Linked DNA regions of Microscilla marina ATCC 23134. The protein of the gene in region 2 interacts with the protein of the main gene of each other region in a pairwise test. Links are inferred from orthologs where the notes say so. Each region holds a gene or a part of one and is shown on either strand. Other genes may lie near its edges.

What was found. Proteins that work in one complex are often made in the same cells at the same time.
Region 1: the proteins of ruvA (region 2) and ruvC interact in binary tests that used the Escherichia coli proteins (3 or more experiments, as listed by UniProt). The link is inferred for Microscilla marina ATCC 23134 from one-to-one orthologs.

Annotation. Positions count from the first base shown.
Region 1 is NZ_AAWS01000073.1:10,550-15,914, reverse strand. The notes cover bases 770-3,662. They hold ruvC (crossover junction endodeoxyribonuclease RuvC), read left to right. Parts: upstream 770-1,879; coding sequence 1,880-2,446; downstream 2,447-3,662. Other genes in these bases: M23134_RS34670 (C1 family peptidase), read right to left, coding at 2,453-3,520; M23134_RS34680 (glycosyltransferase family 2 protein), read right to left, coding at 770-1,661. Outside these bases: M23134_RS40690 (ABC transporter permease), read right to left, coding at 1-321; more of M23134_RS34680, read right to left, coding at 516-769; M23134_RS34665 (M20/M25/M40 family metallo-hydrolase), read right to left, coding at 3,697-5,103; M23134_RS34660 (hypothetical protein), read right to left, coding at 5,156-5,365.
Region 2 is NZ_AAWS01000003.1:108,802-114,993, forward strand. Bases 2,006-4,901 are described here. They hold ruvA (Holliday junction branch migration protein RuvA), read left to right. Parts: upstream 2,006-3,109; coding sequence 3,110-3,694; downstream 3,695-4,901. Other genes in these bases: M23134_RS03110 (ligand-binding sensor domain-containing protein), read left to right, coding at 2,006-3,024; sov (T9SS outer membrane translocon Sov/SprA), read left to right, coding at 4,137-4,901. Also shown: more of M23134_RS03110, read left to right, coding at 1-2,005; more of sov, read left to right, coding at 4,902-6,192. UniProt on the Escherichia coli protein: The RuvA-RuvB-RuvC complex processes Holliday junction (HJ) DNA during genetic recombination and DNA repair.

The sequences.
Region 1 (5,365 bases), on a different replicon or contig from region 2:
AAAATTGTGCTGTTTTACTGCGCGGTCTTTTCTGATTTTGAGCATGCGGGCTCTAAAACCTGGGGGTTGTTGTTTGATCTGGTCTACCCTGTCGTTGGCGTTGGGTGTGTTGTCTGGCATAATAGAATACCCCAACAACGCAATGACCACTGCTATACAAATTACAATCATTCCAAACACTGCCGGAATATTGGCAAAGAGTCGTTTTTTGACGTAATAGTAAGGTGTCTTTAACTGCTGTTGTTTTTTACCTGATAGTATCAGGTTTTTCAACTTTTTGGTCTTTTTGTTTCTTTTATTTTCTGTATTCTTTTTTGCCATAACAATGCAAACGATTGCCTTTTTTAGTAGTAATATACAATGTAAAATAACTGAGGCAATCTTATCTGGTAATGGTTGAATAGTAAGTTTTGTGTACTACTCGTGGTGCTTTATTCTAAGTAAAACTACAAAAATAGCCTACTCCATCAAACAGGTATTTTGTTTTATTCAAACTCTTTCTTTTTCGCGTTTTGCTAACTCAATTTTCTTCCTTTCCAGTCATAAGCTCCCTTGTGTTGAGCCAATAAGCCAAAAAAAACAACATATAAAGGATAAATGGCTTGAACTATAGGTATCCACCAAATAAACTTTCTTTTTTTGAGATAGTTTAGCACTAAACTTAAAAAGATAAATTCAACTATGCATTTGATGCTTATTTGTGTCAAAAACGCATTTGCAGAATATCCTCCAAAAAGGTACGCCAAAAAAGCGAACAATAAACCAAAATTACAAAGAAAGATAAAAAAAGCGAGCATTTTGACTTTATAATCCTTGTAAAAGCTCCATTTACTCGCCCACCTTTTACGCTGATGAAAAAATTTGTTTAAGGTAGGTACCGGGCGTGTACTGACGATACTTTGGGGGTGTTTGACAAAATAGATACCTTGGGGATACTTTTGGGCAATTTTGTGCATCAAAAATTCATCATCACCTGAGGCCAGGTGTTCGGTACCAGCAAAACCACCTACTGCCTCAAAAGCAGCTTTACTGTATGAAAGGTTTGCTCCATTGCACATATTGGGGTTACCCAGCTGTAGCGAAGCCGCTCCAGAGCCTATCAAACTGGCAAACTCTACTACTTGTACTTGGGCAAACAAATGGTTGGCTGGAGCAAAGGTAACCGCCCCACTGACGAGTTGTGCGGCATATTGTTGATAAAACGTATAGTACACTTGCAACCACCCAGGCAATACTCTACAGTCACCATCGGTAGTAACCACATAGGTACCCTGTGCTGCCTGAATTGCCTTATGAATACCCGCTTTTTTGGGAGACGCTTCTACTTCATTTTGGTGCAAATGCAACAACTGAAGGCGAAAATCTGCTTGCCCAGCATACGCTTCTACCAAGGCCACGGTCTGGTCGGTAGAGTGATCGTTTACTATGATTACCTCAAACAAGTCTTTGGTCAAGGTTTGGGCACTCAAATCCTGCAACAAAGCCAGGATGTTTTCGGCTTCGTTGCGTACCACTATCACCACCGACAACACGCAAGATGTTTCGTGAAAACTCATAGGGTTTGCCTGGATACGAAAAAAAGGAATTTTTATCCAACCAAAAGTCAAATATGCCGCAAAAAAAGCATAAATTGTAAGAATTACAGTAATAATAATCTCCAAGGAATCAATACTTTAGGGGTTGCCAGAGGTGTAAAAATCGAATAAAGTAAAAAGAGATTGCCACACCAAAAGTGTGCTCCAAGGTCATTTAAAATTCAATGTTTTTTATTCGCAAATACAGTTGAGTAGCAAGATACAAGTTTTAGCTAATAAGTACTTGACTTGCTCGGCTAAAATTCAGGCAAAACGTTGGTTTCTTAGTGAGCAAATCAATACTTATGGAAAAAAAAGAAGGCGAAAAAATTATCATAGGCATCGATCCTGGTACTCAATTGATGGGCTACGGATTGATCCTGGTCAAAGGCAAAAAAGTAAGTGTCGTACAATACGGAGTAATTCATTTGGCAAAATACAGCAATCACGCACTAAAACTCAAAAAAATATTTGAAAGGGTAAGCCAGTTGGTAGAGGAGTACCTCCCCGACGAAATGGCACTGGAAGCGCCATTTATGGGCAAAAACGTGCAGGCCGCGCTCAAACTTGGCAGGGCACAGGGGGTGGCCATGTCAGCAGCTTTGGTACGACAAATACCTATAGCCGAGTACGCCCCTCGCAAAGTAAAACAATCGGTCACGGGTAGTGGCAATGCCTCCAAAGAACAAGTAGCAAGAATGTTGGAAAAACAACTGAACTTTACTTTTCACGAAAATGACACATTGGATGCCTCCGATGCCTTAGGTGTGGCGCTCTGCCATTACTTTCAAGGTAAACTTGGTGGTATGAACAAAGCAAAAAGCTGGGGAAGTTTTCTGAAAGACAACCCCAACAGGATTGCCAAGAAATAAGCCAAGCTAAAACTTTAATTTCTTCTTGAGAATTTTAAGCAACGCCTCTTTGTGCAACATCAACGATACTGTTTTGAGTTTGATAAAACCCTCTGACAAATACATATAGCCTCCACACTGGTTGTGGGTGCCCCACGAATTTTTCACAATGTAGTATTTCTCTTTGCCTTTTTGGGCAATGCCTACAATGTGCATCACGTGGTCTACGGTAGTGGCGTGGTTGTCGAAGCTGGCTTGCCGCATTTGCTGGTCAATGTTTTGATTGCCCGGAATAGTTGCCAGCGATGAACGAAACTTGAATGTTTTTTCGGTAACATCGCCGTTCCATACCAATGTATACCCCTGCTCCAGGGCATAGTCAATCGTTTGCATAAACTCGTTGAGTGGCACATTATGGTATAAACCAAACGACCAGTTGTAACGCGACTCAAGACAAAAAGGCTGGTAAAAAGGGTGATGGTTATAAGAAGTGAGGGTTATATAGTCGTTGGTATTTAAACCTACCTGGGTTTTGGCGTAGCTCTGAGGAGTATATCTTTTGCCTTGGTAGGCAAATGTTTGGGGTACATTGCCCAGTTGAGCATCTAATATTGCCGAAAAATCTGCCTGCCAGTTTACCGGAAGTTGACGCCCCTTTTTCTTACTGATACTTACTACAAATTTTTTTGCGGCAGTGTCTAACCTAGCGTGGTTGTGATACTGCTCGCCGTGTATTCTGCCCGAATACACACTTTCGGGTACAATACCAAAATCACGTATAGCATTCATTACATCGTGGGGTTGCCCACCTGCTGTAAAAAATGAGTGCCCCATCATACGTACATACATGGTGGCTTTTTGTTGATAAATCATACGGGCAATATACATTTCAGACAAGTCGAGGGGTCGTTTCCCCTGACGCAACAATTCACTCTCGATAAAAGATACTGCGGCAAAACTCCAGCAGGTACCCGATCTGCTTTGGTTTTTGATAGAGGTAGCATCATTTTTTTTAACAATGGTAAACCCCGGAAGTTGCTGTGCCGAAAGTTGCCCTGCCATACAAAGTATAAGAAAAGTATAGATATATTTCATTGCCGTTTTTTTATGTGAACAAGAAAGTTTATTCATTATAATACTTGCAACGATGCAGCTTCTTACATAGTTTTAGAGTAAAGCAAAACGAGGTTGGGTTATCTCAGAATTCAAGTTTTATACCTGGCAGATTTCAAAAACCTGACAAGCATAGCTAAATATTAGACGAGTATTCTCTATAAACCATACTCTGCCAACAAATAAACCATGGTGGCCATTGCCGCCGCCCCCAATTGTAGCTCACGAGGGTTTACCTTGTCAAAGGTATCAGTTTCGGTGTGGTGGTAGTCAAAATAACGTTGCCCATCAGGGCTTAAACCCATAATCGTTACGCCTTGAGTACGCAATGGTCCTATATCGGCTCCTCCCCCACCTTGGCGCAACTGTACTCCATAAGGGGCAAAAAGTTTTGCCCATTTTTGCACTTTAGCAAACTTCTTAAAATCATTGTTTATTCCAATGGCACGCGGGCTGAAACCGCCTGCATCGGACTCTAGTGCAGCAATGTGTTTTTCTTTATTTTGAGCCGCCAGCTCAGCATATTTGCGCCCACCACGCAACCCGTTTTCTTCATTCATGAACATGACTGCTCTGATTGTTCTTTTGGGCTTGATGCCTGCTGCTTTGATCAAACGTAATACGTCCATAGATTGAACCACCCCAGCCCCATCGTCGTGGGCACCATCACCAGTGTCCCAAGAGTCTAAGTGGCCACCCACTACAATAATTTCGTCAGGGTACTGTGTGCCTTTGAGCTCGCCCACCACATTGTACGACTTTTTCTCTTTGAGCATTTTGCAAGTAGTACGAAAGTAAAACTTAAGCTTGCGATCGTCTTTAAGCAAACTACTCAACAATTCGGCACCTTTGGTACTGATTGCCACCGCTGGTATTTTAGGCACATTTAGCTGGTAACGCAAACTGCCAGTATGAGGGTAGTCATCTATTCGACCAGTCATAGAACGTACTACCATGCCTATAGCTCCCAGTTTGGCAGCTTCTGAGGCTCCAGAGCCTCGCTGATTTACTGCACCTCCATAAGCCCTGAAAGTAGCAATTTTGGTATTGTCAAAAGGACGGTTAAAAAACACGATTTTACCTTGTACCAGACCTTTGCCTAGTTTACGCAGCTCGTCAAAGTTTTTTACCTCTACTACTTCGGCGGCAATGCCTTGCCCACCCGTACCTACAGAGTTGCCCAAAGCACATACACGCACCTCTTGTGAGCCTATTTTTTGTGAATTTACAATTTTACCTATTTCTTTGTCGCCACGTACCCAGTGGGGCACCATTACGTCTTGCAAAAATACCCGGTCAACGCCTAAAGTATCCATGACTTGCCGGGTAAACTCTACCGCCGCTGCTGCCTGAGGCGACCCTGCCAGGCGTCCACCTATTTTGTTGCACAAAAAGTCGAGCCACTCATAGGCCTTGGGTTGAGTAAGCGACAAGTCATACATTTTACGAATGAGTTGCTGGTCTTTTGTAGACTTTTTATTGTTTTGTGCCTGCCCTGGCACCACCCACCACATCAGCAATAGTAGTAGTATTGCTTTTGGATGGTTACAGTAATTGTTTTTCATATATATACTTCAATTACGAGTGAGAAAATTACGAATTGTTAAAAACCAAACACTACCTCACCACCACTGCGTTTTGCAAACGGTACATCAAGTGGTTGGGGTTGGTAGCGTTGAGTTTGAGTATGCCTTTGAGCACTATAGGTTTGTCAGTGTATTTAATTTTTTGTTGGCTGGTTACCTCCATCACGGTTTCGGGGCCTGCTCCTCCACAAAAATAACAAAGGTTGTAAGGCAACGCCGATAGTATAAAAAAGCCCTGCTT
Region 2 (6,192 bases):
GATCAGGATAAGGGGCTTTGGGTGGGATCTAATGTGGGACTACTGTATTTAGACTTAAAAACAAAACAGTTTACTGGGTTTTATCACATAAACCATCCAGGGTTTAGCCAAAGAATGGCGGAATCAGTGAAAACAGGGATAAATCAGATTGTGAGAGATAAAAAACAACGCCATATTTTGTGGTTGTGTACCCATAATTCTGGTTTGGTAAAGTTTAATACCCAAACCCACAAAGCAGAAGAATGGTTGATGCATGATCCTGCCAATCCTTTATCGGTCAATAGTAACTCGGTGTGGAGCTTTTATCAGGATAGCGCAGGTAACTCATGGGTAGGTTCACGCAAGGGGTTTCACTGGTTCAATCCTAAAACCCAAAATTTTGCCCGGTTTTTACACGATGCTCAAAATAAGCAAAGCATTACAGGTAACGATATTCAACAAATTTTTGAAGATAAAGCAGGAACTGTTTGGTTGTGTACTTACGATGGAGGCATTAGTTCGTTTAACCCCCACTTGAACAATTTTGATCACTATACTGCTTTTGGAGATAAGAATAGCCGTTGGGTGAATGCGTTGTGTGAAGATGTTCAGGGAAATATTTATGCTGGTTTGGGCAAAGGTCCTCATGCTATGGCGATCATCAACCGTAAAAAACGTCACATTAGTTTGCTAAAACACGACCCAGCCAATGCGACTACCATTGCCAGTAAAATAGTAAGCCGATTGTTGCCCGATGTAAGCGGTAAAGGAATATGGGTGGGTACTATAGGGCAAGGGTTAGATTATTATGATATTGCTTCGGGCGAGTTTACTCATTATGGTTATGAACCATTAGACACCACTGATTTACGTTCGCCCCATATAGGTGCTTTGTATCAAGATAAAGCCCAACCTAATATTTTGTGGGTAGGTACGCTTGGCATGGGTTTGTATCGTTTTGATATTAAAAACAAAGTGTCTAAGGTATACATGAAAACTCTAAGATACAAAGGTTCCAAATTGTCTCATAATACCATCATTGATATTGCCAAAGATTACAAAGGCAACCTTTGGCTGGCTACCCGTGAAGGGCTCAATTGTTTTGACCCTAGAAAAGAAGTATTCACTAGTTATTTTTACTCTTTCAAAAACCCTAAAAGCTTAAGCAACAATTATGTAAGCTCGCTGTGTGTCGATGCACAAGGTGTGCTCTGGGTAGGTACACATCAGGGGCTCAACCGTTTAGACTTACGCGCATTTTACAAAGATGGAAAAGCATCTTTTGATCGTTATACTACCCAAAGTGGCTTGCCCAATGAAGTGATTCATCAAATTATAGAAGACAACCAAAAGCGTTTGTGGGTGAGTACCAACCAAGGTTTGAGTTGTTTGAACCCTGAAACAAACCAGTGGAAAAATTATGACGCCAACAACGGTTTGCAGAGCAACGAGTTTTTGGCCAAGAGTGGTGTCAAAACCCGCGAAGGAGCCATTTTAATGGGGGGAATCAATGGGTTCAACTTGTTTTATCCCGACAAGGTAGTACATAACACTTACAAACCTCAAGTGTTAATTACCGATTTTCAAATATTTAATCAGCCCGTACCAGTCACCAAAGAGGGGATATTGACGCGCCCCATTTGGGCAACCGATACTGTAGAACTATCTTACAAAGACAAGGTGATTTCGTTTGAGTTTGCTGCTTTGAACTATATTTTGCCCGAAAAAAACACTTACCATATCAAACTCGAAAACTTTGATGCTGACTGGCGTAACCTTGGCACCAAGCGTTTTGAGACTTATACCAACCTGGCGCCAGGCACCTATGTGCTTAAGGTAAAAGCTGCCAACAATGATGGAGTGTTGAGCGATAAAGAAACCCGGTTGGTGGTGAAAGTACGCCCACCTTTTTGGCAAACTACTACTTTTTATGTACTGATGGTAGTATTACTCATTGCGCTGGTGTTGGGTATTGTCAGGTGGCGTACACACAACCTGAAAAAACAAAAAAAAGTACTGGAGCACAAGGTAACAGAGCGTACCAAAGAGATAAAAATGCAGGCAGAAGAGTTGCAAACCCAAACTGAAGAAATAAAGGCTCAAGCAGAGGAGTTACGTAAAATTAATGAGCAACTGCTCGAACTCGACGAGTTTAAACAAGGGGTAACCGGAATGATAGTACACGATCTGAAAAACCCTCTCAATACTTTGATGGCTTATGCCAAGTCGCCCGAAATAAAACAGTCGGCAAGGCAGATGCACCACATGGTACTGAATATACTTGATGTGCAAAAAATGGAATCGGCCGAACTGAATCCTCATTGGGATGCAGTGCAACTGTATGAGATGATAGAAGAGGCAATTGAACAGATACAAGTACTCAGCTCACAAAAAAACCTGTATATTCAGCGGTTTCGCGACATAGACTACCAAGTAAGGGTAGATAGAGACCTTACTACAAGGGTGTTGGTAAACTTGCTCACCAATGCCATTAAGCACGCCCCACTTAACTCAAGCATTGTTATAGAAGTCAATCAATCGGCAGATCACCAGATAAAAATAAGTATTACTGATGAAGGCGAAGGAGTGCCCCCTGAGTTGCAGCAAACCATATTTGATAAGTTCTTCAGCTTATCCAACCATCATATATCTAACATTAAGTCTACTGGGTTGGGGCTTGCCTTTTGCAAACTTGCCCTGGAAACCCAACAACAAACTATAGGGGTTACCAATCATCCGTCTAAAGGTGCTCAGTTTTGGTTCACCCTTTCGTTGGTAGATAAAGTAATGCTTACCGACCAATTGTTAACAGAACAAACCCAGCAAAAACTCTTACTATCTGCTACCGACAAACAACTTTTGCAACCTTTTGTGAGTGATCTCCAAGCCATTGAAATATGTGAAATAGGACGGCTAAAAAAACTTGCAGATGGTATTCCGCACGAAGGTAGTTCTGAAATACAACAGTGGAAAGATTTATTGATGGAGGCCACTTTTAGTATGAACCAATACTTGTTTGACGAGTTGGTAGGTATGATAGATTGAATAATTGTGGAGTCGATGTTACAATTTATTCAGAGAGTTTATATCTTGCTTTTTATTATAAATATAGCATTTAATAATACAAGCAATGTTTGCATACATTTCAGGAAAACTCGCCCATAAAGAACCCACCTTTGCCGTGATAGATGTGCACGGAGTAGGCTATCAGATCAACATATCGCTCAATACCTATACAGCCTTGCCTATAAGTGGCGATTGCAAACTACATACTTGGTTGCAAGTGCGTGAAGATGCCCAAAACCTGTACGGATTTACTGAGTTAGCCGAAAAAAAACTGTTTTTATTACTCATTAGTGTGTCGGGCATAGGTGCTAATACTGCCTTGGTCATGCTCTCGTCTATGTCGGTGAGTGAAATACAAACTGCCATTGCGTCTGAAGATGTAAAGGCAATTAAAAGTATCAAAGGCATCGGGCTCAAAACTGCCCAACGTGTAATACTAGAGCTCAAAGACAAAGTTCAAAAAGAAGTAGGCAGTATAGCCGTTACTCCTGCTACCCAGCAGTCTGCCGTGAAAGACGAAGCAGTTATGGCGCTCATTACTTTGGGCTATGCCAAAAACGTGGCGGAGAAAAATGTGGCAAAAATTTTTAAGACAAAAGGCAATGATGTAAAAGTAGAAGATGTGATCAAAGAGGCACTTAAGATGTAGAGAGTAGACACTACAGGCTCTATAGTGAGCCTGACACTTCGTAACTTTAGGCATATCCTAGGAGTGAAACTTTAGCTTCCGAAAAAAATTACCCGAAAAACCCTGTAAATTTCTCCATTTTTATATTGGGCATCCAGTATAAAAGCCGTAGGCTTGCCAAAAGGTCAGGCAATGGTCTGTATATGCAAGAAAAAACTAACTAACAAACATTGGAGTTGCTAGACATTGGGTCGGTAGTTATTGGCTGGTTGCTACAAAAAAACTATCAACTATTGACTGTGGACTTCCATCTATCGATTTTATAAACCGCTAAAAATCAGCGCCCTATAAAATCGGTAAGTTGCTTGTAGAGCAGCGTCAAACTTGAAGCTTGTCGCTAAAAGCTTGAGGCTGTAGAAGCTATCGACTATAAACTATTTATAACATCTAAAAAACAAGCGCCTTGTTGTCGTTGAAATATATTATACCCGTTGGATTATCCGCCTGGTTTATTACCTGGTGGGGACAAGGATTACAGCATACCTCTCACCAATACAAAGTCAAACACCCTGCTGGAAAGTATGCATCTATACCCGACAGTGTGTGGCAGCAAATGAAAGTTGCCTACCAGAGGTCGCGTAGTGATACTGATAGTACTAAAACTAAAAAACCTGAACCTTATAATAGGTTTAAACCACCCGTATTTGTGCCCAAAGACCGCTACGGCGATCCTATTATTAGCAATGGCCACAAGTCAAGGTTGATTTATGGAGCACCCTCTAACCTAAAAACTACGATTAAGCTGTTGCCCGATAGTGCCGGAAACCGTTTTGTAGTAGACGAAAACCTGGGTAAAACCTCTTACCGCCCGCCCACGGTGCTTACCACCGACGAGATAAGCAGAATTCAGGAAGACCGAGAGCGCCAAAAGTACTGGAAAGATGTAGCCTTTGGTGAAAAAAATAGCAGTACACTGGGCAGTAAAAAAAATCAAGTATTGATCCCCCCCATTAAAACCCCACTTGGGTTGATCAAATTTACCACTACTGGTTTTTTGAATCTTGATTTCGGAGTACGTTCGCAAAGGGTTAGAAACCCAACGTTGCCTATACGCCAACAGCGTAATACTAACTTTAATTTTGACCCTCACCTTAACATTAGCCTGACCGGACAGGTGGGTGACCGTTTGAAAATATCATTGACTCAAGACACCAAGTCCAGTTTTCAGTTTCAAAACAACTTCAAGGTAGAATATACCCCACAAGAAGAAGACATTATTCAAAAACTTGACTTTGGTAATGTAAGCTTTCCGCTTAAAAGTACTTTGATTCCAGGCGCCCAAAACCTGTTTGGTCTTACTACAACTCTTCGCTTTGGTAAATTGTTTGTGAGAGGAGTATATTCTAACCAAAGGGCTCAGGCAGATCAGATCGTTTTGCAAGGAGGAGCCCAACGCCGTAACTTTGAAATACGTGCTGATAAATACGAAGAAAATCGCCATTTTTTCCTGTCACATTTTTTCAGAAATCAATACGAAACCTGGTTGAGTGGTTTGCCAGTGATTACCTCTGGGCTAAATATTACCAGGGTAGAGGTATACGTGACCAACCGTACCAACAATACCCAAACTTTGCGAAATATTGTAGGTTTAATTGACCTTGGCGAAAACAGCCGGATTAAAAATACCTCGGTAGTAAACCCTGTGGGTACCAACCTTGCAGCTAATAATGGCGCCAATGATTTGTTTGGTAAAGTAAGCGCTATTACTAATGCCGATGCTGCCACCCAACAGTTGGAAACTACTTTAGGTTTTAAGAGCAACGAAGACTTTGTGTTGTTGCGTGGTTCGCGCAAGCTCAGCGACAATGAGTATACCATACACCCACAGTTGGGCTATGTGAGCTTGAATGCTCCCCTAAAGAACGATGAAATTCTTGCGGTGTCGTTTGAGTATACTTACAACGGACAAAGCTACAAGGTAGGGGAGTTAAGCGAAGACTATCAGGACAGGGGCGACGATGAGGTTATTTACCTTAAAATGTTGCGTCCTTCGTCTATTCAGGTAGATTTGCCTACCTGGGACCTGATGATGAAAAATATTTATTCTTTAGATGCCACCCAAATAGCCCAAGAAAACTTTCAGTTACGCATTATTTATAAAGATGACCTCACAGGTATAGACAACCCAAGTTTGCAGGAAGGGATTCGTACAAAAGATATTCCCTTGTTACAGGTCATGAATCTTGATAACCTGAACCAGCAAAATGACCCGCAAAAAGATGGAAACTTTGACTACGTCAGCGGCATTACCATTGATCCTGAAAAGGGAAAAATAATTTTTCCGGTGTTGGAGCCTTTCGGTAGTAGTAACCTGGTGCGGGGCCCACGTGCCAATGGGTTTAACCCCAATGGTTGGTTTGACCCAGTAACTGAGATAGGCTTGGTAAACAAATATGTGTTTGATGAGTTGTACCGAACTACGCAGGCAGATGCACTACAGGCAGCCAATAAAAACAAGT